2 regions of the Paenibacillus sp. FSL H8-0282 genome follow, and region 1 is predicted to be linked to the other one. Evidence: predicted binding sites of a transcription regulator. Region 1 holds the regulator's gene; the other holds the start of a gene.

The links. The regulator LexA, encoded in region 1, represses DNA repair genes until DNA is damaged. The targets are predictions, from matches to a motif close to CGAACATATGTTCG.
Region 2: a site for LexA is predicted at 11,455-11,468, ahead of NST94_RS22310 (ImmA/IrrE family metallo-endopeptidase). Genes of this name have one in related genera too.

The regions. Positions count from the first base shown of each region.
Region 1 is NZ_CP150146.1:3,840,614-3,856,744, reverse strand. Features, by position in the region: gene NST94_RS16620 (DUF5316 domain-containing protein) at 1-97, shown strand, start outside; gene NST94_RS16615 (cupin domain-containing protein) at 130-621, shown strand; gene NST94_RS16610 (MBL fold metallo-hydrolase) at 622-1,404, shown strand; gene NST94_RS16605 (hypothetical protein) at 1,510-2,088, opposite strand; gene NST94_RS16600 (hypothetical protein) at 2,311-2,691, opposite strand; gene NST94_RS16595 (L,D-transpeptidase) at 2,842-3,180, opposite strand; gene lexA (transcriptional repressor LexA) at 3,359-3,985, opposite strand; gene NST94_RS16585 (LysM peptidoglycan-binding domain-containing protein) at 4,237-4,650, shown strand; gene NST94_RS16580 (DUF896 domain-containing protein) at 4,760-4,969, shown strand; gene NST94_RS16575 (hypothetical protein) at 5,019-5,540, shown strand; gene NST94_RS16570 (HAD-IA family hydrolase) at 5,575-6,360, shown strand; gene NST94_RS16565 (FixH family protein) at 6,623-7,048, shown strand; gene metH (methionine synthase) at 7,168-10,605, shown strand; gene rnz (ribonuclease Z) at 10,749-11,687, shown strand; gene NST94_RS16550 (TIGR01457 family HAD-type hydrolase) at 11,981-12,769, shown strand; gene NST94_RS16545 (DNA-formamidopyrimidine glycosylase family protein) at 12,815-13,630, shown strand; gene NST94_RS16540 (deoxyribonuclease IV) at 13,620-14,483, shown strand; gene NST94_RS16535 (cyclic-phosphate processing receiver domain-containing protein) at 14,480-14,824, shown strand; gene NST94_RS16530 (thioredoxin family protein) at 14,821-15,144, shown strand; gene NST94_RS16525 (ATP-binding cassette domain-containing protein) at 15,144-15,926, shown strand; gene NST94_RS16520 (SAM-dependent methyltransferase) at 15,974-16,131, shown strand, end outside.
Region 2 is NZ_CP150146.1:5,132,739-5,148,869, reverse strand. Features, by position in the region: gene pyrE (orotate phosphoribosyltransferase) at 1-257, shown strand, start outside; gene NST94_RS22370 (extracellular solute-binding protein) at 2,043-3,530, shown strand; gene NST94_RS22365 (hypothetical protein) at 3,643-3,807, shown strand; tRNA gene NST94_RS22360 (tRNA-Met) at 3,890-3,966, shown strand; tRNA gene NST94_RS22355 (tRNA-Ile) at 4,011-4,084, shown strand; gene NST94_RS22350 (sialidase family protein) at 4,524-5,660, opposite strand; gene NST94_RS22345 (hypothetical protein) at 5,776-6,141, opposite strand; gene NST94_RS22340 (hypothetical protein) at 6,648-7,151, shown strand; gene NST94_RS22335 (hypothetical protein) at 7,877-8,866, opposite strand; gene NST94_RS22330 (sigma-70 family RNA polymerase sigma factor) at 8,863-9,357, opposite strand; partial or broken gene NST94_RS22325 (phosphomethylpyrimidine synthase ThiC) at 9,691-9,828, opposite strand; gene NST94_RS22320 (DUF3139 domain-containing protein) at 9,925-10,260, opposite strand; gene NST94_RS22315 (hypothetical protein) at 10,626-10,787, opposite strand; gene NST94_RS22310 (ImmA/IrrE family metallo-endopeptidase) at 10,854-11,405, opposite strand; gene NST94_RS22305 (YjfB family protein) at 11,569-11,745, opposite strand; gene NST94_RS22300 (hypothetical protein) at 11,895-12,044, shown strand; gene NST94_RS22295 (NucA/NucB deoxyribonuclease domain-containing protein) at 12,126-12,563, opposite strand; gene NST94_RS22290 (cytidine deaminase) at 12,664-13,080, shown strand; gene NST94_RS22285 (glycosyl hydrolase) at 13,250-14,725, shown strand; gene NST94_RS22280 (PH domain-containing protein) at 14,798-15,286, opposite strand; gene NST94_RS22275 (hypothetical protein) at 15,404-15,964, shown strand.

The sequences.
Region 1 (16,131 bases):
TAAGCAAGACCGTAAAGCTAAAAACAAAGTAGCGAATTGGTCCGCTTTAGGTGGTCTTATTTCATTAGCTGTAGCTGGGATTCTTTATTTGTTGTAAATGAACGCACAACATAAGGAGGAGTGTTGCAGATGGTGAAGATTTTTAATGAAAATACGGTCTCTTTTACACAAAAACAGTCCCCGATCCCAGAGTTTGCTTGGCATACGAGTGAAAGGTTAGCTGAAATGGTGGGCTCCAAGCATTTAGTTTTTGATATCAGATCTTTAGATCCTGATAAATATTCTTTTCCTTATCATTTTCATAGAAATGCTGAAGAAATATTTGTGATTTTAGCGGGAAAAGCGATGTTAAGAACACCCGAGGGTTTTACGGAGGTTACTGAAGGGGATGTAATATTTTTTGAAATGGGACCGGAAGGGGCGCACCAGCTTTATAATCATTCCGATGCACCATGCAGGTATCTGGATCTCCGAACGAATCAGGGAATAGATATTTGCGAATATCCAGACTCAGGCAAAATCAACATTTTGCCCTATCAAGAAATCTATCAAGCAGATGAACAGGCGGATTATTGTAAGGGAGAAGAGCATGTAAGGGAAAAATGGAATGGGGGAGTGTAATTGATTAAAGATCGTTGGTTTACAGTAACTGAAATTGATCCGACCACCTATGCAATCAGTGAATATGGACATTGGGAAAAGGTGCATTCTTTTTTACTCTTGGGGCAAAAACAAGCCGCGTTAATTGATACGGGATTAGGTATTGATAATATAAAAAGAATAACGGACCAGTTAACGGATTTACCTATCGCTGTCATAACTACGCATGTGCATGCAGATCATATTGGCAGTCATGGGCAATTCGAGACAATCTATGTTCATAAAGCGGATGAGGATTGGCTGATTAACGGAATAAAAGGCTTGTCCCTTGCCCAGATTCGAAAAGATATGAGCCGGGACATCACACTTCCTGTTCCTGAAACCTTTGATCCTAACACCTACATACCTTTTCAAGGGAAACCAACAGCTCTTTTACAAGAAGGGGATGTGCTCGACATAGGCGGGCGTAAAATAGAAATATACCACACACCAGGTCATTCGCCAGGTCATATCAGCCTTTTTGATCATGCCAACGGATATCTGTTTACAGGTGATTTATTGTATGACGTTACGCCAATCTATGCCTTTTACCCTTCGACTAGTCCGGTTGATTTAGTGGCATCCTTAGAAAAGATTACGGAAATTCCAGGAGTTACCCAAGTATTCGGTTCTCATAATACACTGGGTTTAGATCCATCTATTTTACAAGAGGTCAAAAAGGCGGTTCGTGAGTTACGTGAGCAAAAGGTAGTGGCACATGGTACGGGCATTCACCAGTTTGATGGGTTTAGTGTGCAATTTTAGATTTTTTTATGTCGAAAACAAATGGGGGTATGGCGATATGGTGTCTACATCAAAGGTTTTTGCGAAAAATAATTCACACATCTTATTGCGCAAAAAACAACTTAATTATTCAGATACGATTGACCTGAACAGTGCATGCAATTGTTGTACTTGGGAGTAAGCTTCCTTGTACTGGTTGTCGGATTGTCGAATAGGCAATAAACCCGGCAAGAAGGAGATACAATACACAGGCGTTTCTTTGCTGTTCATATATATTTTAAGCGTAAGCTCTTCAATCACATTAGCTTCTTCATCAGCTTCCTTAAGGACGTTAATATCTGCACTTGTTGCAGTAGTTTTGCTGTTTTGATGTCTTTTGGATACTTTTGAAAGGGTAAGTGCGTTAACCACAATCTCGGATCCCATTACATTATCAAAAGAGTATAGCTTTGCTACTGCTTTTTTGTTACTCTTCGGATTTTTGGTACCGATTGCCAATTTTTTATTAGGCTCGTTAAGTGCGATCAAGTGAGATTGATTGGGGGGAATGAATGTTTTGGTGAAGCTGATGTTAAAAGATGAGGTCGCATTAACTAGCTTAGAAATTTCAGATGAAGCAGATAGCGTTTTCAATTTTATAATGGCGGCACTTAGAATTAAAACAACTCCTAAAATAGCAAATAAGTACATCAGGATAATCAGCATATAATCACACCTCCTAGTTATCTCATTAGACTCAAATTGTTGCTTATTGAAAGATATGCCTGAATGATCTCCACTAGTATCTTTTAAAAGGGAAATTCGTGGAATTATAGGATCGGCTTCACGATTAACCCAAAAAAAGCACCCAGAGAAACCTTCCGATTCTGCAAATGATGCAAAATTTGGGGTTGCTGCAAGAGTGCTTTTTAAGGTGATTATGTAAACCTATAGAAAATTGAAGGCAGTGATATGATCGGTATAAACAATCAGCTGTTTGTATTCGATCGGAGTCCCATAACTAGCATAAGGTCTTACAGTAACGTCATTGAGGACAACAAAGTTATAACTGAAATTTTTATCAGGGTGTTCTGCTCCCAAATAAGATATGTATTCGTCTACAATTACATCATCCATCAAAGATTTTAAATCAAATACATCCTCTTTGTTGGAGACGGTTGGAGAGACGATTCCCTGAATGCTGCCAAAAGAGGTGAGCAAATTCACTTTTTTTCCACTAGCTTGTTCATCATTTAAAAGTAAACCGGACAGCTTACCCAGTGCATCGACTTTAAAATCGACGAGGGTTCTAATTTTTGAATTATTCAAACTAAACACATCCTTTTCAATTTGCAATCCTGTTAACAATATTCGACATATAATCACGAAACTCCTAGTATGCTAATGAAAAAATACTTACTTATGTAATGACCCCCATTTTTTAATGTGATTTGGGGGTTGCCGAGCCTCCATTCGAATTTAATTTCTTATCGTTACTCGTGTGCCTATAGGGACAATAGCAGCGAGTGCTAACACATCCTCGTTGTACATCCGGATGCAGCCGTGGGACACCTCTTTCCCAATGGAGGAAGGGTCATTGTTTCCATGAATTCCGTAGTGTGGTTTAGACAGTCCCATCCAAAAAACACCGAAGGGACCCCCTGGGTCGGGTTGTTTGTTAATAATAGTGAATTCACCCACTGGGGATTGGGTTAACATCTTACCGATGCCGACAGGGAAACCTCTAATCACAATATCATTGTCCAGAAGATATAACATTCGTTGGGTCAGATCCACAATAATTCGGTAGTTGGGCATTATACGCAACACTCCTTTCTAATTAGGATATGAGTAGAACGCCTAAAGGGATATTCATAGAAAATGGCCATTTTAGCCATTGGGAACAAATGTTCGTAAGTGGTTGGAAAAGCAAAAAAACGTAGAAAAAAGGCTGTTCCGCATATGCGGAACAGCCTTTTATGTTAGAAGTGCATGCTTAGTGGATATCTCGAAACAATCCGATGACTCTTCCGAGAATAGTTACGCGATTAAGGCGAAGCGGCTCATAAGCTGGATTCTCCGGCTGAAGCCGTATATGATCACGTTCCTTGTAAAAGGTCTTAACGGTTGCTTCATCTTCTTCGGTCATGGCTACAACGATATCTCCGTTGTCCGCTGTTTGTTGTTGGCGAACAATCACATAGTCACCATTCATAATGCCTGCGTCCACCATACTATCACCCATGACAGACAGCATAAATACTTTGTTGTCACCTACATAGTGAGTAGGAAGTGGGAAGTAGTCTTCGATATTCTCTGTAGCAGTGATAGGTACCCCGGCGGTAACTTTACCTACAACAGGAATCCGTGAGATGGTCTGCGCGAATTGGTGAACATTCTCTGAATCCTCTTGGCCTAGTAATTCTATTGCACGTGGCTTCGTTGGATCTCGACGAATAAGTCCCTTCTTCTCAAGCCGGTCCAAATGACCGTGAACTGTGGAGCTGGAAGCAAGGCCAACAGCTTCTCCAATTTCCCGGACGGAAGGTGGATAACCCTTGCTGCGGACTTCGCTTCGTATAAATTCCAGGATCGCCAGCTGGCGACTTGAAATCTTTGACATTGGAATCAACCCCATATAGTAATGTTTGGGAAAATTATAACATAGAACTACCGTTCGCACAAACATAAGTTCTAACTATTATAAATATTAATCTGCTAGAGTTAAAAAATGGTAGACAAATGATAATAAAATGAACCGCTTGAGTCTCTCGAAAAAAAGAGAACAATTGTTCTGAAATAGTATTGAACAAAACACATGTTCGTGTTATTATAAATTCGAAAGTAAGAACAAGTGTTTGGAGGATGATGATTATGCTAAAATACAGTACATACCGCAGCATCTACGACAAGGCCCCTGTGGTTGAATCTATAGGACATAATGACGTTGCCCGTAATTCCGCTAAGGTGAAAGAGATAACGGAACGTTTGCTTGGAGGGATGATTTCGTTGTTCCGTCAAGATTTCTTTATTAAGTTAATATTGATTTTCGTGCTAGTATTATCTGGCCTAACAGTAGTGGGAAATGTGTTTGCAGGATCGACGACTATAATGAAGGAAGAGAAGCGGATTGTGGTTGAACGTGGAGATACACTATGGAGTATTGCTCTTAAGAATAAACCAGCTGATATGAAGACAGTTGTTTATATAGAAGGAATTAAACGTTCAAGTGGGATTAAGAGTAGTCAAATTAACGCTGGAGACATACTTACTTTACCTATTTATTAATTTTCTGAGAACATAATAGAATGACTAGTAGAGCTTGCAGGGAGTAGACCTTGACAAGCTCTTTTTCTCATGGCAGAGTTAGAATTAATTTATAGGGGGAGGGAAAGTATTGAATATTGATGAGTTGGTCGCGCGAATTAACGAATTGGCACGCAAACAGAAGAGCGTAGGCCTTAATCAAGAGGAAGTGGCGGAACGCGCCAAGCTTCGTGAAATTTACCTGGGGAATATCCGCAATAACTTCCGAGCACAATTAAATACTATTGAAGTAGTAGATAACGATGAGCATGAACAAGGTAACAAGGGGCTTAAACATTAGCTCGCTGTTCCTTTTCATAGATATTTCAGGATGACTAGGGGGAACGCACATGGCCCGTTCTTGGGAAAGAATGGTTCAACGCAACACACAGCAAATCAACAAGCAAAGAAAGAAACAAGGCAAGGATACGATTTATGCCTCTAAATCTCCTACCCAGAATGCCGAAGTCTTTAAAGGTCGCAACATTGCATTTCCGGTAGTGTTAGTGATACTTGGCACTATGTTTTGGGTAGTTGGTTCTATTGATCAGGCCAAAGGCAATGGCATGCTGGCTAATTGGCTAGGAGTAGTACTGTACTATTTGCTGGCAGCGCTATTGTTCTTCCGTCGTCCGTACTTGAAGGTGGAAAAAGCAAGACTGTCCACTATTAAATTCAATCGCGAACGCGGGCTTCCAGCTGCAGATATTGAGAAAATCACCCTTTCGCGTGGAGCTGTAGTCATTAAGCACAAAGGGAAACGTACGAAATGGATTTTCACAAAACTTATGAATCGCTATGATACTAATGCGATGAGTACACGATTAGAAGCATTTGCTAAAGCTCACAACATTGAAGTAGTTCACGAATAGAACTAGACCAGTTAAAGGGAGAGGGAGACCTGTAATGCCAATTTCTGCTGTACTATTTGACCTTGATGATACATTGCTGTGGGATGATCGGAGCGTCGAAGAAGCATTTCGTTCTGCTTGTGAAGCCGCCGGGGATACGATTGATCCACAAGAACTAGAAGTTGCAGTTCGTAAGGAAGCAAGTAGCTTGTATGAATCTTATGAGACGTTCCCATTTACAAAGATGATCGGAATTAATCCATATGAAGCACTCTGGGCTAACTTTACGGCAGGTGAACAGCCAGAATTCCGTCAATTGGAGCAGCTTGCACCGGTATATCGTAAAGAGTCTTGGCGTCGCGGACTTGCAGCGTTAGGGGTGGAAGACGAAGCACTAGCTGAGACCTTGGCAACTAAATTCGCAGCAGAGCGCAGAAAACGTCCATACATCTATGAAGAAACAATGCATGTACTGGAGCAGTTACGGGGTCAAGTGAAGCTTTTGCTACTTACGAACGGCTGTCCTGCACTGCAACAAGAGAAACTAGATGGTGTGCCAGAGTTAATTCCTTTCTTTGATCATATTGTGATTTCCGGAAGCTTTGGTAAAGGCAAACCGGATAAGGAAATTTTCCTGCATGCTATAGAGCTTCTTGATGTAACTCCTGAGCAAGCAGTTATGGTCGGCGATAAGCTTACAACGGATATCCGTGGGGGGCTGGCAGCAGGGTTGACCACGGTCTGGATCAATAGAAAAGGTAGAGCACCTAGTCTTGATATTCATCCGGATCATGAAATCAATCACCTTGAGGAACTTCTTCCACTAGTTCAATCTTTGTAAGATATACAGAGCTATTAGCTCCAATATAAAGACTTTATAAAAGCAGCGAGTTTCTGAGATCCTAAGAAACTCGCTGCTTTTCTGTACACACATACTAACATAAGGATTTCATTAGATTTTTAAGTAAATGATTTAAGTCACAAGACTAATGCGGAATTGATGCAAAATACTGAAAAACGAATAATAATGTGTATAATAGATGGAGATGTATAACATGAATTGGTAGATTTTTATTATTCGATAATGATTGGGAGGGCTCCGAATGATGAGATCGAAGAAATTAGTCGCTGTATTATTAGGTGCAACACTTCTAGTACTAGGTGGATGTTCTTCAAATGGAACCAAGCATTCAGAAATACATAACATGAATATGAACATGTCTATGGAACCTATCAAAGTCGAACTACAATGGAGTCCTGAAGAAGTTGTTGTAAATCAAAAGGTAACCTTTGAAGCTGTGGTGACCCAAGATAACGAGGCAGTAGATGATGCAAAAGAGGTTCTGTTCGAAATTGTGAATAAAAATGATGAGGGACAGAAAATAGAGCTTAAGGGAAAGCTAATTGGTAAAGGAGTCTATCAAGCAGAAGGGACCCTTGAAAAGGAAGGACAATATAATGTCACTTCACATGTGACAGCCCGGACACAGCACTCTATGCCTAGCAAAGAGCTGTCTGTGAAACCATGATTCAAAGGTTCGCAACGCTTACTGAGCAATAACAGATAAAGCAGAGTGGAAAGGAAGGCTTTTCGAAATTCCTTTATTCTGCTAAACTTACTCTAATGTTTTACTGGGGGGACTATTAGTTGGCTAAATATACACTTGAGGAAAGCTTACAACAAAGGATTTTGATCCTTGATGGCGCGATGGGCACGATGATCCAACAGGTGCCTCTTACTGGAGAAGATTTTGGAGGCGATGAGCTGGACGGCTGTAATGAAATGCTGGTATTAACACGTCCAGAAGTCATTCAGACGATTCATGAGCAGTACCTCGAAGCAGGGGCTGATCTCATTGAGACTAACACATTTGGTGCAACCTCTGTTGTGCTAGCTGAATATGATATTCCTCAGCGGGCACGTGAGATCAATCTAGCGGCAGCAGAGTTGGCTCGCAGAGCAGTAGACAAATATGACACACCTGACCGTCCGCGATACGTCGTGGGGGCTATGGGTCCAACAACAAAAACGCTCTCAGTAACTGGAGGCGTTACTTTCCAAGAGTTAGTTGATAGCTATGAGGAACAAGCAGTGGCATTGATCGACGGTAAAGTAGATGTTTTGCTGCTGGAGACCTCTCAAGATACACTTAACGTTAAAGCTGGAAGTATTGGTATTCGTAATGCTTTTGAAAAGACTGGCATCACATTGCCGGTTATGATTTCAGGAACAATTGAACCAATGGGTACTACATTGGCGGGTCAGAATATTGAAGCATTTTATATCTCATTAGAACATCTGAAGCCTATCTCTATGGGCCTCAACTGTGCGACTGGTCCTGAGTTTATGCGGGATCACATTCGTTCGCTTTCGGAGATCTCCTCCGCAGCCGTGAGCTGTTATCCAAACGCAGGATTGCCGGATGAGAACGGACATTATCATGAATCTCCAGATTCTTTAGCTCGCAAGATTGCAGCCTTTGCCGAAAAAGGCTGGCTGAACATTGCAGGGGGTTGCTGTGGAACGACACCAGAGCATATCCGTGCGATGAAGGAAGCACTTTCAGAATATCCTCCACGCCCGCTGGCAGGTAATCATCCGCCTGCACTTTCAGGCATTGAGCCTATCTATATTGAGAACGACAACCGCCCATACATGGTTGGTGAACGTACGAATGTACTTGGCTCTCGTAAATTTAAACGTCTTATCGTCGAAGGTAAATATGAAGAAGCCTCAGAAATTGCCCGTGCTCAGGTGAAGAGTGGGGCACAGGTTATTGACGTGTGTGTACAAGACCCTGACCGTGATGAGATTGAAGATATTAAGCTTTTCTTAGAACTGGTTGTGAAAAAGGTTAAAGTACCCCTGATGATCGATACTACCGATCCTAAGGTTATCGATTTAGCTTTACAGTACTGTCAAGGTAAGGCGATAATTAACTCCATTAACCTTGAAGATGGTGAAGAGAAATTCGAGCTGGTGACGCCGATCATTCATAAATATGGTGCAGCTATTGTTGTGGGTACCATCGATGAGACGGGACAAGCCATTAAGGCCACAGATAAACTGGAAGTGGCTAAACGCTCTTATGACTTGCTAGTGAATAAGTACGGTTTAGCAGGAGAAGATCTTATTTTTGACACATTGGTGTTCCCTGTAGGAACCGGAGATGAACAATATATCGGTTCAGCAAAAGAAACGATTGACGGCATTCGTTTGATCAAGGAAGCACTTCCAGGTGTTCATACGATCTTGGGCATCAGCAACGTCTCCTTTGGATTGCCGGAAGCGGGACGTGAAGTGTTGAACTCCGTATTCCTTTATGAATGTACAAAAGCTGGGTTGGATTATGCGATCGTAAATACAGAGAAAGTGGAGCGGTATGCTTCCATTCCTGCCGAAGAACGTCATCTTGCTGAGGAACTGATTTATAATACGAATGATGAGACGCTTTCTGCTTTTGTAGCTGCTTTCCGTGGTAAAAAAGTAGAGAAAAAAGAGAAGATTTCCAACCTGTCACTTGAAGAACGTTTAGCTTCCTATGTGGTTGAAGGTACGAAGGAAGGACTCATTCCTGACCTTAATGAAGCATTGACTAAATCTGGTCCGCTGGAGATCATCAATGGACCGCTGATGGCAGGGATGTCGGAGGTCGGCCGGTTATTTAATAATAATGAATTGATCGTTGCTGAGGTGCTGCAAAGCGCTGAAGTGATGAAGGCTTCTGTCAATCATCTAGAGCAGTTTATGAAGAAGGATGAGACAGCGGTTAAAGGAAAAATTATGCTGGCAACCGTAAAAGGGGACGTACATGATATTGGTAAGAATCTAGTGGAGATCATCCTCTCCAATAATGGTTATCAGATCATTAATTTGGGTATAAAAGTACCACCAGAGACCATTATCGAAGCCTTCCGTCGAGAAAAAGCTGATGCGATAGGATTGTCCGGGTTGCTTGTGAAATCTGCTCAGCAGATGGTCCTCACCGCTCAGGATTTACGTACAGCAGGTATCGATGTTCCGATTATGGTTGGCGGCGCAGCTTTGACCCGTAAATTTACGAAGACCCGTATTCGTCCAGAATATGACGGTCTAGTATTGTATGCTAAGGACGCTATGGACGGGCTGGATATTGCCAATCGGCTTATGAACCCTGAAGAACGGGAGAAGATTGCCGAGGAAATTCGTGTGGAGGCAGAAGCAGCGGTTGCGGTGGCGCCTAAGCAAGAACTGCCGAAACTAACCAGAGCAGTGCGTTCCAAAATATCTCCAGATGCACCTGTATTTGTTCCACCGGATTTAGAACGCCACGTACTGCGTAACTATCCATTGGGGCATATTATCCCCTATGTGAATATGCAAATGCTGCTGGGTCATCATTTGGGGTTACGGGGTTCTGTAGAAGCCCAATTAGCTGCTGGAGATCAGCGGACTGTTGAACTGAAGGGTACCGTAGACGATATTCTCCATCAAGCAATGCTAGAGGGTACCATTACTCCACATGCTATGTATCAATTCTTCCCTGCACAATCGCAAGGGAATGATATTATAGTGTATAATCCACAGAATACGTCCGAGATCCTGCATACCTTTACTTTCCCGAGACAAGGGGTAGAGCCTCATCTGTGCTTGGCGGACTTTTTGAAACCTGTTGACAGTGGTATTATGGACTATGTTGGATTCCTAGTTGTAACAGCAGGTCACGGTGTACGTGAATTGTCTACTCAGCTGAAAGAAAGCGGAGATTATCTGCGTTCACACGCCTTGCAGTCGGTTGCACTTGAAGTGGCAGAAGGACTGGCGGAACGCGTCCATCATATGATGCGCGATACTTGGGGTTTCCCGGATCCGGCGGATATGACGATGAAGCAAAGACATGGGGCAAGATACCAAGGAATCCGTGTTTCATTTGGTTATCCTGCATGCCCGGATTTAGAAGATCAAGGTCCACTGTTTAAGTTGTTATCTCCGGAGGATATCGGTGTTCACCTTACAGAAGGCTTTATGATGGAGCCAGAAGCTTCCGTTTCGGCTATGGTATTTGCCCATCCAGAAGCGCAGTATTTTAATGTAGAGAAGCTGTAATTCTTTCATTTATATACCTGGTCTGTAGGGGATTGTATCCCTTTCAGCGGAACCTCCCGTAACTGGGGGGTTTTTTGCTGGAAGAAGGTCGTTTAGAATTGAAAAGAGATGGTTGAGCCAATAAGCAGAAGGGAGGAAAAAGAATGGATTTATATTTTTTAGGTACTAATGCAGGTGTGCCAACGCTACAACGCAATGTAACGTCCGTTACATTAAGACTGCTGGAAGAACGTCGCAGTATTTGGATGTTCGATTGTGGGGAAGGTACACAACATCAGGTTCTTCGTTCACCGATTCGGCTAGGAAAGCTGGAAAAACTATTCATTACCCACTTGCATGGTGATCACCTATTTGGTCTTCCAGGTCTATTATCAAGTCGTGGTTATCAGGGAGGGACAGCGCCGTTAACGGTGTACGGACCCCCTGGATTAAAAGCATACCTAGAGATCTCCTTAGCTGTGAGCCAATCCCGAATTCCTTATAAGATTGAGATTGTAGAGCATACAGGAGGAATTATATTCGAGGATGATAGCTTTAAAGTTGAGGCTGCATTACTTGAGCACCGGATTGACAGCTATGGCTACCGGGTAACGGAAAAGGATAGTCCCGGAAGCCTCAATACGGAATTGCTTAAGAGTTATGGTTTAAAACCGGGACCGATTTATGGGAAATTAAAAAAAGGTGAAGATGTTGTTACGGATGAAGGTGTGCGAATCTGTGCTGCTGATGTTGTCAGGGAACCCAAACGAGGACGTATTGTTACTATCCTTGGAGATACAAGACCTTGTTCGGGAGCCTTAGAACTCTCTCTTAATGCAGACCTTATCGTTCATGAAGCAACCTTCGCCCATGATCTGGCTGACATGGCGTATCAATATCATCATAGTACAGCCCGTCAGGCTGCAGAGTTAGCAAAAGAAGCCAAAGCAGGACAGCTGTTGCTGACTCATTTCAGTTCTCGTTACAGCTCGCATGAAGAGTTAATTCCTTTGCTTGAGGAAGCTGAACTCCTATTCCCAGAGACATTATTAGCTGAGGAATTTAATGCATATCCGGTACCTCGCAGACTAAATGGGCAATAGGGGGAATGATTATTTTCCGGGAAAGCGCAGGAAATGACAGTGCTATGCTAAAAAATGCTGGATGGGACGGTTGTTCGATTTCATTCGACGAAGTGTGTTAGATTTAAAGTAATCACGGAGTAAAAGACGAACGAATGGCTGGACATATTGCCGAAAATCAGTAGGTGATATCTTCCACCTAAAGGGATTGAGTTTTTCTGTAAATCCAAGCAGGGCAAAGGCTACGAGTTTGATAATACTATTATTTATTTATTATATTAATTAAATTCATTGTGGAAACTGAGGGGTTAGTGATGGAACAAATTGAAGGATTATTGATTGATCTAGATGGTACATTGTACCATGGGCATAAAATGATTCCCGGTGCTGATCTGCTGATAAAAGCTCTTCGTGAAGCGGATATCCCTTTTTTATTTGTTACTAATAACTCATCGCGTACGGCAGCTAACGTTGCTGCCCACTTAAGTGGAATGGGAATTGAGGCGAAAGCTGAGGAGGTATGTACCTCTTCTATGGCAGCCGCACGTTACATAGCTGAGGAATCACCTGGGGCTACAGTGGCGATACTTGGAGAAGAGGGACTGCGTATGGCTTGCATTGAGGCAGGGCTCCAAATCGTCACAGAATCCCCTGATTATGTGGTGCAAGGTATCGATCGTTCTTTTAATTATGCTTCGTTAGCTCAAGCTTCGCGTTGGATTTTGAGCGGGGCAAAGTTTGTGCTCACCAATCCAGATTTAATGTTACCATCAGATGATGGGGTTATGCCGGGTGCGGGTACGATTGGTGCAGCAATTGAGGCTGCAAGTGGAGTGAAGCCAGTAGTGATCGGTAAACCTGAATCCCACCTGATCAAATATGCGACAGATCTTCTGAACATTCAACCTGAACATGCTGCTGTTGTTGGGGATAATATGCGTACGGATATCGCTGCCGGTGTTAATGCGGGCTGTCGTACAATCCTTGTTCTTACCGGTTTAACCACTACAGAGAACCTGGAGCACTATAAAAGCATCACAGGGATCACTCCCGATGAAATATGTGCCGATTTAGCTGAACTTAAAATGTTTCTCGGTGTATAATAGCTAGGGTCTTATTACTTCACCAACTTAGAGGGGACGATGAGTATGCCAGAATTGCCGGAAATGGAGAATTATAGACAGCTGCTTAGCCAGCGTATTATAAATGTTCCGATAACTAATGTAATTGTGAACAGAGAAAAAACAATTAACATGGAAACAGAAGCTTTCATTAATGCCTTGATCGGTGCGCGTGTTGTTTTTGTAGAGCGGCGCGCCAAGTACATTTTGTTTCATCTCCATGATGGACGAAGATTACTATTACATTTAATGCTGGGTGGATTGCTTTTTTATGGTTCAGAAGAAGAGCGGCCGGATCGTAATACGCAAGTAGAAATCGCATTTGGTGATCAGATCCTTTATTTTATGGGCCTGCGGTTAGGGTTCTTACATTTAGTATCCGTGAAGGAAAGCGAAGCAACGATGGGTAAGCTTGGACCTGAGCTGCTGGATCGACGGATGACGCCGGAACGTTTTGCAGGAATATTAAAAGGGCGGCGTGGTGCGTTAAAAAGTCTGTTAGTGAATCAGCATGTAATGGCGGGTATTGGAAATTGTTATGCGGATGAGATTGCTTTTGACGCAGGGCTTCTGCCTTCAGTTTTAGTACAAAATTTATCACCTGAAGCCATTTCCCGCCTGTATCAAAGCATTCAAAAAGTATTAACTGATGCGACAGAGATTGGCGGATACATGGAAATGCCTTTTATGACCGGTGATACGGTTACGGGTTCTTATAATGACCAATGTAAAGTCTATGACCGTGAGGGTGAGCCTTGCCTACGCGATGGGGGAACGATTATCAAAACAGAGCTGTCTGGACGCAAAGTATTTTATTGCCCAGACTGTCAGCATGAAGCCTAAACCCAAAATAGGGGCTCATGTCAGCATTCGTGGTGGATATGGGAGAGCTGCCCGATTTGCTTGGGAGAGCGGTGCAACAAGTTTTCAATATTTTCCGAAAAATCCGCGCAGTCTGAAGTTAAAGACGGTTGATATTCGAGATACAAGGGATTGTGCACTCTTTTGCCAAGAAAAAGGGATCACCTCTATCGCCCACACCCCTTATGCAATCAATATGGCTGCGAATAGGGATGACGCTACCCCGCGAAAGGTGTATGTAGACTCCCTACTTAATGATCTGGAAATTGCTGAAGCCTGCGGTTCCTTAGGCATTGTTGTTCATTTTGGACATTTTGCTGGAATGGAGCCGTTACAAGGCTATCAAAATATTATACAATGTATGAATGAGACGCTGGAGTCATGGGAAGGTAACGCCAAGCTGCTAATCGAGAATCAAGCGGGCAACCATGGTACCGAAGGGATTACACTTGAAGAATTGGTGAAGGTTCGTGAGCTTAGCCAGTTTCCCGAGAAGATTGGATTTTGTCTGGATACCTGTCATGCTTTTGCGGCGGGAATTTGGAATCCTGAGCATACGGAAGACTTGCTTGAACGAGGAAACCAGCTTGGATTTTGGCCGCATCTTGTAGCTGTTCATCTAAATGATTCTAAGTTTCCCTTTGATTCGAGACGGGACCGGCATGCTGGAATAGGAAAAGGTTATATCGGCGAAGAGGGTCTTAAGCGCTTAATAACTTCTGATCCATTACGTAAAAAATCTGTTGTTTTGGAAACTGAAAAGGGTCCAGATGGCAGTCATCGGAATGAAATAGCTACTGTTCGCAGTTGGTTTGAAGCGGGGGCTAGAAAGTGACTCATATCTATATGGACGATCTCCGTAAAGGTCCGCTTGGATTTGCTTTAGCCAGGACAACAGAAGAATGTCTTCTGATGTTGCGTGAGTGTGAGGTTGGTATTTTATCGTTAGATTATGATATGGGACCGGATGATTATTCTGGTGGGGAAGTGGCTAGACGGATTGTTCTGGAAGGACTGTACCCCCGTGAAATCTATCTACACACCTCCAGTGTTTTAGGGAGAAAAGAAATGTATGAAATCTTATACGCGGCTAAACCTGAGGGGATGATCTTGTTTAATGGTCCCCTAAGTTCTGATAAGCTTTATGATATCGCTGGGGAGACGGGTCTGAAATGAAGGAAATGAATGAAGCGGATTTACTGGAGATACTCACGAGACCTGGAGAACCGCTGGTAGTATTTTTGCATACTCCGCTGTGTGGTACCTGTAAGGCTACAGAACGCATGTTGGAAGTAGCGGCACATCTATTGCCTGCTGAACTCCAAATGGTTGCCGGAAATGTGAACATGTTGCCTAATCTGGTCCAACAATACCGTATTACCAGTGTCCCTGCTCTACTTGTGGCTTCTGCTGACCGGATAGAGAATCCGCATATTTATTATTCAATGGTTTCAGTTGAGCGGATTCTGGAATACATAAGGAGTGTTATATCATGATCATTTCATTACAACATTTATCTCTGCGCAGAGAAGAAAGCCTAATCTTGGACGATGTATCGTTAGAAGTGAAGGAAGGCGAAAACTGGGTCATTTTGGGACGAAATGGTTCGGGCAAAACAACAATTTTGGAGATTATGACAGGTTATTTATTCCCTAGCAAAGGAACTGTTGAGGTATTGGGGAATAAATATGGTCAATGTGATTTACGCGAGGTTCGTAAAGAGATTGGTTATATTGGTCCTTCCTTAATGGAGAAAATGTCTTTAAATGATCCGGTGTGGGAGGTTGTAGCTACAGGAGCTTACGCTTATTTGCGTTTCTACGAGAGCATTCCACACGAAGTGAAGGAGAAGGCAATCCGCTTGCTAGAGGATATGAATCTGGGCAATATGGCACTTCATCCTTTTGGAACCTTGTCACAGGGAGAGCGAAAAAAAGCAATGCTGGCAAGATGTCTTATGGCTGACCCCAAACTACTGATTATGGACGAGCCTTGTGCAGGTCTTGATCTGTACGAAAGAGAAAAAATGCTGGCTGAAGTAGACAAGCTGAGACAACGTAATGTCTCCGTTGTATATGTAACTCATCATGTGGAAGAAATTGTCCCGCTTTTTACACATGTTGCTTTAATTCGCGACGGTAAGCTAGCTGGTTCCGGACCGAAAGAAGAAGTATTAACCAAAGAAATGATCTTGGCCACCTATGATATTCCTGTTGATGTAGAATGGGATAGCGGTCGTCCCTGGATTAAAATTAGACCTGGAGGCAAAACGATTTGAACGAATTAAGACATGATAACGAAGAGCAGACCACTGCTCCGGAAGAAATGGTGTACTCCCGATATATTTGTACAGCTAATCACGGCTTTGCGCCATATGCTCAGGAAGAGCTTCGGCGCTTGTTCGGCGCAGTGAAGAGTACGCTGCTGCTGCCGGGAGAAATCATTCTAGCCACCTTGCAGTCTGAACCCGAGGAAGTATCACG
Region 2 (16,131 bases), 1.3 Mb from region 1:
TCTCCACTGGCGGAAGCTCCATCAAAGCAGCTCAAGCTGTGCAAGAAGCAGGCGCAGAAGCGTTGGCTGTATTGGCAATCTTCAGCTACGAGCTGGACCGTGCGGTGGAGGCTTTTGCCGCAGCTGAAATGCCATTACAAAGCTTATCCAACTACAGCACATTGATTGATGTGGCTCTTACACAAGGCAAGATCGCAGCTACAGATGTGGAACTGCTGAAATCTTGGAGAAAAGATCCTTCCGCATTTGGCGTTTAAACTAAATATCTGATTATAGTTTGGACGGGCCTCTCACTTTTTGGTGGGAGGTTTTTCTTTTTAACTACATTGAGTGTAATAAAAAGGAAAAGCTTAAAGCACACTCTGCTGTATAGGTGCATGAAGTACGTTGTTATTTATTGCAGAAAGATACAATGATCCAGCCGCGGCAGGTGTAAACTCTGACGCTCTGGAATACTATACTCTGCCCCGGTGATTCCATCGTGCTGTCGTCACACACGCCGAATAGTTGCAGTTTGTGCACTTAAACTAACCTTCCTTAGAGGATCTGGCGATATAGTTGCATTTTGTGCAATTATATCACCCAGATATCCGCCGAAAGCACCTAATAACGTTTTTTAACTGCACATAGTGCAATTAAAAGGAGAAGCACAACACACTCCGCTGTAATAGTTGCACAAAGTGCAATTATCCTGTCGTAGAAGAGGCGATTTGTGCCGGTCACAGGAAAGGTGCAGGTTAGTTAGTAGGTTAGTTAGTAGGGAAGACGAATGCTGTATTGGTAAAAGGAAACGTAGAGTGGAGAGTAGGGTTTTGGTGTTTGGATTTACATTTACATTTACATTCACGTTGTGACACTTGGCTGACCTGCGCTCTGTCGTTCTGGTATATTGCGTTCTGACACTCTGGATTCTGAAACTCTGCTGCTATGCGCTAACGCTCTACGCTTTGAACACTCTGATACTCTGCTGCTATGCGCTAACGCTCTGCGCTCTGAACGCTCTGCGCTCTGAACGCTCTGCGCTCTGAACGCTCTGCGCTCTGAACGCTCTGACACTCTGGAATACTATACTCTGCCCCGGTGATTCCATTGCGCTGTCGTCTCAAACGCAGAATAGTTGCAGTTTGTGCACTTAAACTAACCTTCCTTAGAGGATCTGGCGATATAGTTGCACTTTGTGCAATTATATCACCCAGAAATCTGCCGAAAGCTCCTAATAACGTTTTTTAACTGCACATAGTGCAATTAAAGGAGAAGCACAACACACTCAGCTGTAATAGTTGCACAAAGTGCAATTATCCTGCCGCAGAAGGGGCTATTTGTGCCGGTCACATGAAATGTAGTAGGTTAGTTAGTAGGTTAGTTAGTAGGGAAGGCGAATGCTGTACTGGTAAAAGGAAAAGTAGAGTGGAGAGTAGGGTTTTGGTGTTTGCATTCACATTTCACATCTACATTTACATTCACGTTCTGACACTTGGCTGACCTGCGTTCTGTCGCTCTGGTATATTGCGCTCTGACACTCGGGATTCTGAAACTCTGCTGTTATGCGCTAACGCTCTATGCTCTGGCTCTGAACACTCTGATACTCTGATACTCTGACACTCTGGAATACTATACTCTGCCCCGGTGATTCCATTGCGCTGTCGTCTCAAACGCCGAATAGTTGTAGTTTCTGCACTTAAACTAACCTTCCTTAGAGGATCTGGCGATATAGTTGCACTTTGTGCAATTAAATCAGCCAGAAATCCGCTGAAAGCACCTAATAACGTTTTTTAACTGCACATAGTGCAATTAAAAGGAGAAGCACAACACACTCAGCTGTAATAGTTGCACAAAGTGCAATTATCCTGTCGCAGAAGGGCATTTCAGTATCCTCAGGGAACTCGCGGAACGTTTTTTATAGAAATAATATGAAGAAATCGTAGCATAACTTTAAACAGCCTGTAACTTCCCCTCCTGAATAAAGCTATATACTGTTACTAGAATTATGGGTAATTATTCATAAGGTGGATGGATTGAGTATTTTATGGGAGGGTTCAAGAATGAATCATATAAATAATAATAGAAGGCTATGGCGGCGCTGGTTAAGCTTTGGAATATGTGCAGCACTCCTATTGCCTTTAATTTCTGAAAGCAGGCATACAGCTTGGGCGGAGGCTTCTAAGCCATCTACAGAACAGCGCGTGTTACGTATTGGCAGCCTCTGGTCTGGAGAGGACGATTCTTCTTTTCGTCAGCAGTTTACAGATATGTATGAATTGCAGCATCCTGAAATCAAACTTGAGATTATTCCAGCCATCAATATGAATGAGCTTCGTTTTGACAGCACCTATCCAGAGGTTAACCCAGATAATCTGGAGAATATCCGAGATATTATGGGCGGTGCAGAGCCAGTTGATGTAATCGTCGGTGATAGTACATTGGTGAAGAGTTTGGTGGAACATAATCTGGTGCAACCGCTGGAGCCGCTTATCGCACGAGATCAATATGATTTAAGCAATATGGCGCCTACGATGCTAAGTGGAGTTCGTGAGCTGGGTGGAGGAAGTCTTTACGCGTTAGCGCCGACTTTTATGTCGAGTGCGTTATATTTTAACAAAGGTATTTTTGATGCTGCTGGTGTAGGTTATCCGACAGATGGGATGACTTGGGATGAAGTGTTCGCGCTGGCCGAAAAGGTGACCAAGAAATCGACAAATAAAGATAAGCGTATATATGGCTTTTCGATGAACCGTTATATGAGCGATCCTTTCTGGGATATGCAGACCTATGTCTCACCGCTGGAGCTTGCTATGTATGACAACAAGGGACATAAGATGGAGGTAAACCAAACACAGTGGAGTCAAGCTTGGACGACCTACAGCCAATTGGTGAAAAAGCAAATTACACCTGGGTTAAACGGTATGGATTTTATAGAAACAGAACGGAGTACCTATAGTCCTGTCCAAGGGGATCTCTTCCTTACCGGAAAAGCTGCAATGGTAATTGGAGAATACGATTATCTTAATGAGCTTGCAGGTGTGAGCCGCAATGCAGCAAAAATTAAAAATTATAATCCTGTCGATTGGGGTTTCGTTACCGTACCTACTTTTAAGGAGAAACCAGGAGTGGCTGTAGGTACTTGGGTAGGTAATATGATGGCTATCAACACTATGGCTGCTAATAAGGAAGATGCGTGGGATTTGATCAAATTCGTCAACAGTAATGAAGTAGCTAAAATTAAAGCCCATACCCGCGGGGAACTAACTTCCCGTAAGGATTACATTACCACGAAAGTACCTTCAGTAAATCTGGAGTCCTTCTATACGCTTAAACCATTACCAGCCAATGATCCTTTGATGAACGTCCTACAAACACAGAAGCCTGGAATTAGCCGTATTAACGATGTTGGGCGTCAACTGTTCACAGAAGTTTATCAGGGCAAGAGAACGGTCGAGAGTGCACTTAAAGCTTGGGAGAAGCAAGGGAATACGATGCTGGGTACGCTCGAAAAAGATCCCACATATTATTTTGACTCCATAGGGGATTGAGTTTTGGAATATGTAGAAGCCACCGGATTTCCGGTGGCTTATTTTGTGGAACTTGGGCATGATAAGTTCAGAGCAGCGTAAGATTAATTTGCGAAAAGGAGAAGAGGGCATCATGAATTGGATATACTTCGCGAAACTGTTCAGAACGAGATTTCAAGCAGGCTGTTTGGCAAAAAGACTGGAGCAAGATGGCTGGATTTATGGCTATCATGACCCAAGTTTTGTGGAGATTTATCGATCCCGCAAAGGAAGATATGGGGTTAGATTTTTGCCTTGAGAACTTTTACAAATTCATCCTTGACGTAGACCCATTTTGTACTGTATATTATTTATTGTCGCTGTTTGAATATTATTTCTGACGCGGGGTGGAGCAGCCCGGTAGCTCGTCGGGCTCATAACCCGAAGGTCGCAGGTTCAAATCCTGCCCCCGCAACCAATTTTATTACAACAGCAATTGTACATTCGGATATTTTTAGATCCGGGCCCTTAGCTCAGTTGGTTAGAGCGGTCGGCTCATAACCGATTGGTCGGGGGTTCGAGTCCCTCAGGGCCCACTTATCAAAAACCCTTACCTTGTAAGGGTTTTTTGCTGTCTATAGGCTCCTTGTAAGTAGAAGTGGAAGAGTTGGAAAAGCGACAAAATAGAAAATGATCACATTTTGGTCACGGCGTTGTTAGATCCACTGGTTTTATCATAGATCATCTGGAAAACGGTAAAAAGTATGTATTCTGTGGAACTGCCCTACTCTTGTAGAGGAAAGGGGACAGTCATGACATATAGACTATTAAGTAGCAAGCACCATACGCCGTAGATTTTGATTGAATTAAAAGCATGTCCAATACGCTGAAATTGATGATTTCTTTGAAAAGGTTAATGCTGAATTTTGATAAGAAGCAATAGAGGATGCCGCATATTCGCTCGGCATCCTTTATTGCAAGTAGATATACTAACTTAACAGCCTTTTAATTTATCATCAGAAGTTGATTAATAGCTTATTGATTATCACCAAACCAGATGTTCTCTGTACCGGTCCGCGTGTCTGTCCATACGCTCACTAGACGGCCTGTTTGAGGGACGATGGCATTACCGATGTAGTCCCCAATTAGGGGGATGCCGGTGACGTCAAAGGAAGTTGTTGTTATCCGGGTGTTTGTATACGTCATACCGCCATCTCTAGATGTTGCTAGATAAACATCAAGGTTGAGGGGGTTGACTCGATTAGTGTAATAGGTAACGAATATTGCACCATCCGCAGGGGATACGGTGATGGCTGGGAAAAAGTTTTGGGAGCCCACAGGACTACCTGTAATGGATATTGGTGCCCCCCAATCCACACCAAAATTAGTGGAGATAGCAAGAAAAATATCAGAATAACCTTCTCGAAAATCTTGCCATACAGCATAGACATTCCCTCGCGTCGTCGGTGCATTAGAAATATCTGCTGCGAGGGAAGGGTATGTCAGACATCTAAATGTATATCCCGGCAATGGATCTGGTGGGACTACAACGCTGGCGACCATGGTTTCAGGAGTAAAAGTGACCCCACCGTCTGAGGATGTGCGAATTTTAAGATCAGTATTACCGGGAGGCTGATTGATCCATCCCACGATAACAATCCCATTTAATGTAATTGCTATACCGGGGAATTCTTCGAATTCTTCGACCGAAGACAGCAGGGAGGGACTGGAATAGGTACTACCGTTATCTAGGGAACGATTGAAGAATATCGTATTTCCCGGTATGAATTGTGTGTTGTAATCATGCGTATAACCAGTATATACATTTCCAAAAAAAGGACTTGATCCAGCTTTGTCGGTGACAACGACCACCTGATCATCATTTACAAACTGCCCAAACCCTTGATTCACGATGACTGGCGGTCCGAATGAAGAGGCATTGTCGGCAGATGTATAGGAGACGATCGACCCGCTGAGACCGTCTGAATCGAAGGCGTGGGCTAATACTACGAAAGTGGTCGGGAAAATATAATCAATATGTGGTGCTTCGATGCCTGCAAATCCTGTCGGTAACGGCAATAACGTTGTTGTCCAAGTGGCACCTGCGTCAATAGATTTGTATAAACCTATATTAGGAGGGCCTAATCGAAGATCTACAGCTACGGCAACCATAACTGAAGGATTAAGCCAATTTACCGCGATGGTGGGCTCAAACTGAACGCTTGCGCTCGGTGAAAGTTGAATATTAACCATGCAAAGCTCCTTTCGTCATAGAGTTTTTTGGTACTTACGGGTTCAGCTGAGCTATGAAAGTAAGTTCGGATTGCAGCACTCTTTGATGGGGGATGACGTTTCCTGACGAATCCGTTCCGAACACCGTGATAATCGTGTCTGCCGGTGCGTTTCCAGTTACGAGAAATTGGACTTCATAAGCTGAATTGCCTGCGATATTAAAACTGAGAAACTGGCTGGTGTTAGCATTAACATTTAATGAGTTGGAGTAGACTAAACCTTTACTAACCAAGGTATTCCATACGTAAACGTGATAGACTACGTTAGATGAAAAACTAAGGTTGTCATTATCGATATTAATGACCACGTTGGATGCTGGGGTAGTCCCTGTGTTCGTAATAATGCCTGTTGTTGTTGCCATGAGCTTCACCTCTTTATTAGTTTGCTATATATATATGAATTGAGATTCATTGTGTTTGGACAAGGGAATCAGAAAAATCGCGGAAATGATACTGAGGGGTCTTATTAGGTGGGGAAATACATATAAAATTTCAGCATGATCTGAAGGTAACTTGATTATAAGTTGAACAGCAATAGACGATTTTTACGTGCTACTATGAGGGTGTAGAAAACAGGTTAGAGTCGCACGACCGAAGCAATGGCGATTTACCGGGGCGTAACTCTTGGATGGGATTTCGGGATTTGGTGTCTTACGTTTGGAATGAAAAAGCCGCTGAACGTGGAGTAACTATTCGCTATCCGCAGGAGAATTTTAAGAATTTTGAATAGAAGGTCTGACATTCATTTTAAATAAATGTTATAATTATAATATCAGTGTGTAGAGATATTGGTCTTTTTTATTGGGCCAAAAATATATGTCTCATGATACGTCTGCCATCTGAAATATTATTCACGGAGATGACAAACATGCATGGAGACACAAGACTGCCCAGAAACGGAAAAGAAGGTATATTATTTTTACTCATTATTTCAATCATTTCAGTTAACACTATTGCCCCTATTATTGTGGGGTTGGAACGCGGCTTCAGTAAGGAAGTGTATATAGATACACTAAAGGTTATTCCGTTTATGTGGATGATCGTAGTTTTATCCGTTAGATTAGTTGCAGGTCCGATTGTCGGGAAAGTGATGCCGAAATTCATGGGACAAACCGATGGATTTAATGCAAGGATTCTGTTGAATACTTTATTAAATGTCACAGTGTTATCTATTTTACTATCAATTATCGGCACATGGGTTGGGACAAAACAAATAAGCCTGGATCCACTTAAAAACTTTCTTCACATCTGGCCGAGAAACTTTGGAATAGCATTTTGGATTGAACTGTTGGTTGCGCAGCCGATAGCAAGATTTGCAATGAAAACATTACACGCAAGACAGGATCGAAAATCGGAAAGTGTAAATGCGTAACTAGCTAGAATTTTGTAGACGAATAAGAAAAAAAGGAGCGTCCATGGTGGGCGTTCCTTTTTTGTAGCAATCGGAAGTACCGAGAGGGACCCCTGTGTTCCTTTGAAATTTGATTCGATAACAATTACGTGAACGAGGCTGCTCCTATCGGACACAGCTGACCCTTAAAGCGGTTTTTTTCCACATTTGCAATTCTAACGGACTCCATAGTCGCTAATGGCATAAAAAGTACCGCATTTGAGCCTCTTTCTGGGCATTAGCGTCCATGGAGTCCGAAACCATGCTCTTAAGGCTGAAAATCAGCAAATAGCGACATCTGGGTCCGATAGCTCGAGGTGGAGAAGGTTAGTTCGTTAGCTCGTTAGTGCCGTGCTCCTCACAGATTTAGTTGCAGAATTTACAGCGAGAATCGTCCTTTAAAGTAATAACAGTAGTCTCACCTCTACAACCAGCATATCTAGTATGCGAGTTCATAAACCATACAGTAAAGCACAAAACGGCACTGCTCCAAACCATGAAATGGTTTTGAAGCAGTGCCGTTTTTGTTAGCAGCCAGCTAAATTGTCCAATGGAGAGCAGGGCGACCGAAACGAGGTACTCAATTACTTCCGATCGCAGTCCTAGTCGCAGTCCCGATCGCAGTCCCGATCGCAGTCCCAGTCGCAGTCCCGATCGCAGTCCTGACCGCCGTCCCAACCGCCGTCCCTGGGTTTCCACCAACATCCTTAAAGTTTCATACTGTCCCACAGCTGCTGGAATGCCCCGGATTCGACCTCGAAGAATGCCGGTGCTTGACCGTAGCGTACAAGTCCTTGACCGAACAGCGTCAGCTCTACTCGGGCGTTGTCTTCCAGCTGCAAATAGATGATCTTACGGTCTTCGCTGTCGTAGATGCCTTGCTCGATCAGCGGCTCTGCTGCCAGCGGTTTAGCAGCTTGGAGGGCTGTCAGGAAGCCATCAAGCGCCTCGCCATTGGCAAGTGGCGCCTGCTGCTGGAGGCCGTTGTTCCAGCTGTTGAAGCTTTCCCATTGTGCAGAAGTAACTCGGCCTTCAAGATTCAGCTTGCCGAACAGGTCGGCGCCGCTGTTTATGGTGATGCCGTTGGTGTGCTCATACAGTTCGGCGAATACCTCGCCGTTGATTTCCGAATAGGACATAATCAGAAAGCTGGAGTCATAGCCCTTCACGGAATAGAGATCCGTTTCGCCGATGTTCGAGGCTAACTCAATATATTCGTCGCTACCGCTCCATTCGTTGATGCCGCCTGTAGTGCGTCCCAACTTATCACCGCGCAGAGCAGCAGCATCGGCAGCGTCAATGCGAGTCGCTGACTGTGTATAAATATTATTTTTATACACGACCAAGGCGATCATATCTGCCTTCACGCCAGACTCCTTATCTGGCAGTTTCAGCTTGGGAATGACAATGCTGCCGGATGTAGCTGTGCCTGAATTGCCAGCATTGCTTGCTCCCGGAGTTACCTGGGCAACCTGCCCTGGGGAGCTCTGACTGTTCAACTGCTGCCATATACTAGGCCCAGCCAGACCGATTCCTGCGGCGAGCACGACACTTGCTGCGATATAAACGGTTTTGCGCGGACGCTTCCGCTCCTGCCGCTGCTCTATTTTATTGAACAATTCTTTTTTCATCTCTTCACCTGGTTTCATCGAATCCACCGCTTTCTTATATGTTGTTCGAAACTGATCTTCCTTCACTGTGGTTCCGCTCCTTCCAGCTCCAGTTTTAACAGTTGCCGTCCCCGCTGAAGTCTCATCTTCACGGCAGACTGACTAATCTGCAGAATCTTGCTGATCTCCTGGATGGGATAGTCCTCGTAATAATAAAGATGGATTACGGTTTTATACTTCATGGGCATCGCCATAACTAACTGCAGCAGAGCCCAATCCTCGGGGCTGTCTGCCGCAATTGGCTCAGCGCTCTCCAGCTTAACCTCGCGCTTGCGCCAGCCTCTGCCCAGTAGTGTTTTACAATGGTTGGTGATTACCCGGATCAGCCATGCCTTCTGATGTTCGGCATCTTTGAACTCCGGCGCTTTTTCTATTAGCTTGATGAAGGTATCCTGAGTGGCTTCTTCGGCATCTTGCCGGCTGCCTAGATGGACCAAAGCGATCCGGAACAGCATATCTGCGTAGATTTCGTAACTCTTCATCACATGATTTCCCGGCCGGGTCATGGATCGCTGCATGATACTGTGCCCCCCCCCTTTACCTATAACACCATTTAGGACGGCATTAGGTCACATTTTGTTCCTGAGAAAATTCCTTTGTGTTTGAGCGTAAAGAATACCTATTCATAAATTATCTCCAGAGGCTTACGGACTCAGAAGTCGTTATTTGCATATTTATAGGCTTTTGAGCAGGTTCGCGGACTCCAGTGACGCTATTCCTTAAAAAGGAGGTCTTATATGGTGTTTTTCATGCCAATAAAGGCTATGGGGTCCGCTACACTTTGAAATGGAGGGTTATACCGCGCATAAGATCAACTGTGTCCGATAGCTGCTAAGAACCACGCCAATGTTATCTGTAGTCAGTGGATCTAATGTATAAAAAGGGGCTTCGTTACAAGTTTCAAGTTGCTTATCCATACTCTCTTTAATCAAGTGCATCGGCACATGTCCTGAACCCTCTACCATCACCTGTCTACGCAAACGATGTTTACCTATTTAGAGCAGGGAAGATCAAAAAAACACGGTTGCCCAAGCAGCCAAGTGCTGACTGCTGGACAAACGCGTCTTTTTTATAGGGCAACTCCTTCACGGGAGATTCTCCTCGATATGTTTATATGTATAGCTAGGATCATTACCTTTAACAGGAGCCCTGCTGTATTGAAAGATCCTTCCATTTTCTTTTCGATAAAAGTATCTTGCGTAGGGTTCGTCTGCAAAAATCACCGTGGTACTTACGAGGGGAGCTTTGGCAATCTGGGTGTATACTTTATCAAAATCTTCTTTCTTATAATTTCTCGTCTCTACTAGATAATGAATGACTTCTCTGTTCATATGATTTTGGAAGTAGTGGAAGGCTAAGGATGTTATTCCATAGATTAAAAGGATTAGAACGATGAAGATTAGTTTTGTTTTTTTCTTCATTAATTCCCTCCATATAAATAATTTGTATATAGTATAAGATAATATACTGAGACTGGTATGTCATTCATAGATATATGACGCAGGAGGAAGAGAAAATACTGGAGCTGGAGCAGCAAATTAAGATGCTGGAGGACCAGGCAAGTCCGAGGCTGCCGGGGGTGAAAATCTTATAGTTTTAAAATATGGGGTTTTGTCGGTGTATTTGTTATTCTAATTCTTATTGGTGTGATACAGTTTGTATTTGCATAACAGATTATACAAAAAGGCAGCAAATAACGATAGTAATCCAGGCGTAAGCGAACGAAGAATTGCCGGGACATACTATATTTGCTGCCTTTTAACTTATGAAGAATAATGATTCTCTTTTAGTCCTCTTTGGGTTCTTGCAATAAAATGGAGAAGGTCCCCGTTTCGTGATCCACCTCAATCGTCTCAATGCCCACGAAATCCGGGATTTCGGGGTGTACTGCATCTACATTATAATCCGGATGAGTCAGTAATAATTCAATTACTTTAATGGCTTCCATGTCGTTCCCCCTCACGAGAAATTCCACCATAAATGAATATGCAGAGCACTATTGCAACTAAGCTTATTATCTCCGTGATCCGTTGCGAATATGTGTCAGTCGTTCTTCGTTTCTTCCCATCACGGCCAATAATTGCCCTTGGAACACACGTCTTTGGATCTGATCAATCCGCTGTAAGGCCAGCTCGGCAGGAACTTGAAATTCTGCTGCGAGATAGGAGATGGCATCCTCCCGTTGCTCAGGCAATGTCATGCGGGAGATCATGGAGTAAGGCATCGCCGCATACAAGATAAAACGCTCGGATTCATCCTCCTGTGCCCGCGTGAAATGCTCTGGCATCAAGGTCTGATTATCACTGCCATGGCGAAGGAGGTGACACAGTTCATGAAGAAACTCTAGCCGTTGAAGATTGGCTGGAAGGCGGTTGTCGATAAACAGGCTGTACATCCCTGCAGACGCTTCAATGCTCTTGCTTCTCACATCCAAATAATGAACCCAGATATTAAGCCGCTCTGCAATATACGATATTGAAATTTGTGAGGGCTGATGAAGATTTAATCGCTTGTATAAATCCTCCGTCCATTTCTCAAGCACAGTCATTTGATAATATGATTTCATGTTCTCCAACTTATTCACCTCGTTTAAAATCACTAATAAATCACTAATGGGATCGTATGTTCGCATAAATACGCAAAAGAAAAGCCCGAAGGGCTATGTAGAGTAAAAAAATGCTAAGGATACACAGGAACATTCGTTCTCATGTATCCTTAGCATAAAGCAATTACACACTAATATCAAGTGTTTTTCCCAAATTAGGAGCAACGCTTTTGCCCAGCATTTCCACCATGGTTTGGCTCTGGGTTTCAGCCTGATTCTTGGCAATATTCATGACCTGTATCCCAACATTTTGAGCTAAGGATGCTTGGCTCATTGCCATTGATAATGCAGCTATATCCATATTGCACCTCCTTTGTGTATATCCTGTTTATCGACTGTCCACCTTCAATTCATTAGGTGATTGGCATTTGTTTGCCAATTCGCCCAAACGGCTTATCTCCTTTTTACATATCTTGTGCTGTAGTCATTAATCATTAGGAGGAATTGAAAATGGGAATGGAACATGGTTGTGGTTGTAACGTAGGTCCGGTAGTAAGTCCAGCATCAGTAGGTCCGGTGTGTAGTCCTTGGACTTCAACAGGAGCAATTCTGGTACTTTTCATCTTGCTGGTTATCATCACTAAAGCTTGCTTATTCTAAGTTAGCTGATGTGCAGTGTAGCCCCATCTGGCGAATGCCAGGTGGGGCTATTCTGTTGCCTGGGGCTGGTCAGACAGACCGTTATTTAAACATAAATTCTACCCGCGTTCCGTCTGCATAATCCTCCAGCTGATTGCCAACCCAGCTTCCTGCCCCGCGGTTATCGCTTGGCGTTATGTATTCAATGTCGGCACCAATGCCGCCTTCCTTACACATAGCCATTGGCCATTCATCCCGGTCATACCCCTTTTTAGTGGGAATCCCTTTTAAGGACTCTTTACGGTTCTCTTCAGCCTGCTCTCGGTTAATCGTACATGTGGCGGATTCACCTTTCGCAATGGCATCCTGAATATGTTTGGCGGTCTCAGGATAGCGGTCTGATGGGAAGGTTAGCTGAACAACACTCGAATCGGATGGAGACGAGGGGTCTGTAGGCTCTCCGTTTTGTTCAAACCAGTAACTAGCCAAAGCAAGTAATACAACAATGATGAGACTGGAGATCCATTTTTTTACTTTCAATTCTGCTCCTCCTTTTTTGGCACTTAAAATAGTATATCTTATATCATAATTCAGTGCGATTTAATATAATTAGGTAAAATAAAGGAGGACGGAACTGGATATGGAGTACATAATTACCATTGAGGATCAGACGCTTATTGCGGCTGCCGAAGATATAATTACCAGGCGTTATGAATGGGGACGGCACCATGTGGGTGCAGCGCTTCGTACTAAAACAGGAGAGATTTTTACAGCGGTACATGTGGAAGCCAGCATGGGGAGGATTACAGTCTGTGCAGAAGCGATGGTGATTGGCAAAGCGATATCTGAAGGTTATAAGGAATTTGATACGATTGTTGCGGTAAGGCATTCTGACCCAGACAGCGAGGAAAAAGAGATTAAAGTAGTCTCTCCCTGCGGCATGTGCCGAGAGTTAATTGCGGATTACGGAATAGACTGCAAGATAATTGTATCGGAGGATGACCGATTAGCTAAATATGAAATCACTGAACTATTGCCTTTAAGGTACACAAGATAAGAAATAATGAGGAGCCGCGGAGCTCCTTTTTTTGTTGAGCCGTGAATTTATTCAGCAGTTCCTTATATCGTCCCAACTTATTTTACAACTTCATGTCCATTCGCTGAGTTCATGTCATTATTGTCCCCATACTATAACTTAAAAAGATTTAAAAGGATGGTGAGAATAGATGGAGCAGCGGATTATTCGTCAGATGGTTGATTCAGCATCAAGGTTCGTGGGCGATGTGCAGTGGCAGATGGCTTTTCGCAGATTACAAATGGCTCCGGCGGATTCGGGGCTGTCGTCCTCGGCTCAGCTATTGCTGAATACCCTCTATTACTTGCAGGGAAAGGGTGTGATAAGCGGCCAACATGATTATTTGGAAAGTGCAGACGAGCTCATGGAGAAGCTTAAAAATAGCAGCGGGCAATATGCTGCGCTGCATGGCTACGAGCTGGGCGCAATCAATAATCAGTCACAGGCTCTAATTGACAATCAACGGAATTGGGTCGTCAGCAGTGCGATACGCTGGTCTAGGGCCGGCGGGATCGTAACGATGTGTTATCACGCTGCATTACCGGGGACAGCGCCAACTTGGGGGAATGTAAATACGAGCCTAAACAATGCTGATTTTGATAAATATATAACCCCAGGTACCACCCAGTATAATGCTCTGTTAGCTGATCTGGATAAGATAGCCCTGTCGCTGAAAAAGCTTAATGACGCAGGGGTTCCTGTACTTTGGCGGCCGTATCATGAAATGAATGGTGGATGGTTTTGGTGGGGGCAAAAGAGCAATTACGCTGCATTGTGGAGCCTTATGTTCGATCGTTTTACCAATTATCATAAGCTGCATAATTTATTGTGGGTTTGGAGTCCAAATGCAAAAAATCAGTGGTGTGATGAGCCGGCAGAATACTATCCGGGCAGTGATAAGGTAGATGTGCTGGCGCTCGACATTTATGACGCGGATTTCAAGATTAGTCATTATGATAATTTATGGGATCTGGGTCGTGGCAAGCTGATTGCGATTGGTGAGAATGGAGAGCTTCCGTCTGCTGAACTGTTGTCCAAAACACAGCCCAAATGGTCTTATCAGCTGACCTGGGGGAAACTCCTCTATGAGAAGAATACCGATGCTGTGATAAAAGCTTTTATGAACGATAAAATGGTATTCACACGAGAGGAGTATGCTGCTGAGGCCGCCGCTTTCGCTGCTATCGGGGATAGTGTGCTGGAGAGTGGACTCTGTGGCCAATATTACAATAACATGACGCTTAGCGGCACGCCTGCACTGTTGCGTACGGATGCCAATATTAACTTTTCATGGAGACAAGGTTCGCCTGATCCTGCCATTCGTGTAGATGCGTTCTCTGTGCGGTGGAGTGGGAAGCTGACGGCTGCTTTTAGCGAGGTGTATACCATTTATTCCTACTCTGATGATGGGATACGGGTATGGATTGATGGCGGGCTAGTCATTGATAGTTGGGTGAATCAGAGCGGCCAGGAACGAAAAGGCAGCATAAACCTGATTGCAGGTAAGCCGTATGAAATAAAGGTGGAGTATTATGAGAATGCGGGCGACGCCCGGGTTGTTTTGCAGTGGGAGAGTCCGAGCCAGATCAAGGGGGTTATCCCAGCGGGGGCATTTTATCTTCCATAAAAAGAGTACTTCAAGTGTGCAAGCGCAAGCAAAAAGCCCCGGTTTTCCGGGGCCTTTTTACGTATGAACGTCTTAAATTTGCTCGCGGTAGCTAATGTTGTTGGCGATCTTCTCGTCACGAACGGCTTTGCGCAGAACATCTTTGACGGTTTGGGCATCATGGATTTTTCGAAAAAGAAGCTGAGGCGCTGAGGCATCATCAGAAAATACAGTTAATGATCCAATGCCAAGCATCCGGTCCATGATAGACTGTTTTACGGATAAATCGCGTACGCGCAGCAATTCGATTTCTTCAACATTTTTACCGATAAGTCCGGTCTTTACCATAATACGCTGACTTGTAATGGTATATGAAGTTGTGTTAAGTCCTACGATTCCTTTGAGTCGATCCGAGATGCCGGCAGGTTTGCCTTTCCAGAGGACAACTTCTTGAATGACATGATTATCTACTGCGGGTCGATGAGCGGTTACTGGAGCAGTACCGTCAAGGCTGGTTCCACATTCTCCACAAAATTTAGCGCCCTGCTTGTATTCCGCTCCACAGGTGGTGCAATAAGGCATAAATACTCTCCTTTCCTGATCACAATTAAAATAATTATAACATAACAGTCATTTTACATATATTTCATTTGCGCTTTACACAAACCGACATTATCCTGTTAAGTGGAGGGATAAATAATGAAAAAAGCTTTACTAATAGGAATGCTGATGATGACTGTCATCCTTAGCGCCTGCAGCAATAATTCAACTTCATCGGCACCTGCCACGGAGGAAGAAGTGCAGGAGACCGTGCAAAACTTCTACAATGAAATGTCTAAACTTGAAGAGTCAGGAAAAACTTCTTTAGCGGAGTTCAACGAAGCCATTGCTGGTTATTCAGCAGGAGAACTCACGGACAAGCAGTTGGAGAAGAAAATTAAGCAATTCCAGAGTACCGCAACTGATTTATCGAATCAAGCCGAGAAAGTAAAAATTTCCTCCAGCTTGCCTGAAGACATTCGGAAGTTGCTCGAAGAGTCTAAAGTTGCCTTTGAAAGTGCTTATTCTTTAAAAGAAGAGGCCTCTCAAGGTGCTGATTCCGCAAACGTTACGGCTGAGCAATTTAATGAATTGAATCAGAACGCTGATGTAGCGATGTTATTCGGTATTTCCAAGCTTAACGAGGCAAGAGAAGCAACAGGACTTATAGACTCCGAAGGTCAGGCTACCTCAGAGTCTGGGGACGTTGTTCAAGAATAAATCAAATCAGGCGCTGCGCAGTTTATCTGTCAGCGTCTTTTTGCTGCGAATTTTAGCTTGAATAGATATACATTAATATACATCTTTTGAATAAAGAGTGACCCTTAAAAAGGTATCTTTTTCCTGATTATTGATTAATATGCGAAGATGCGGATATAATACAAACA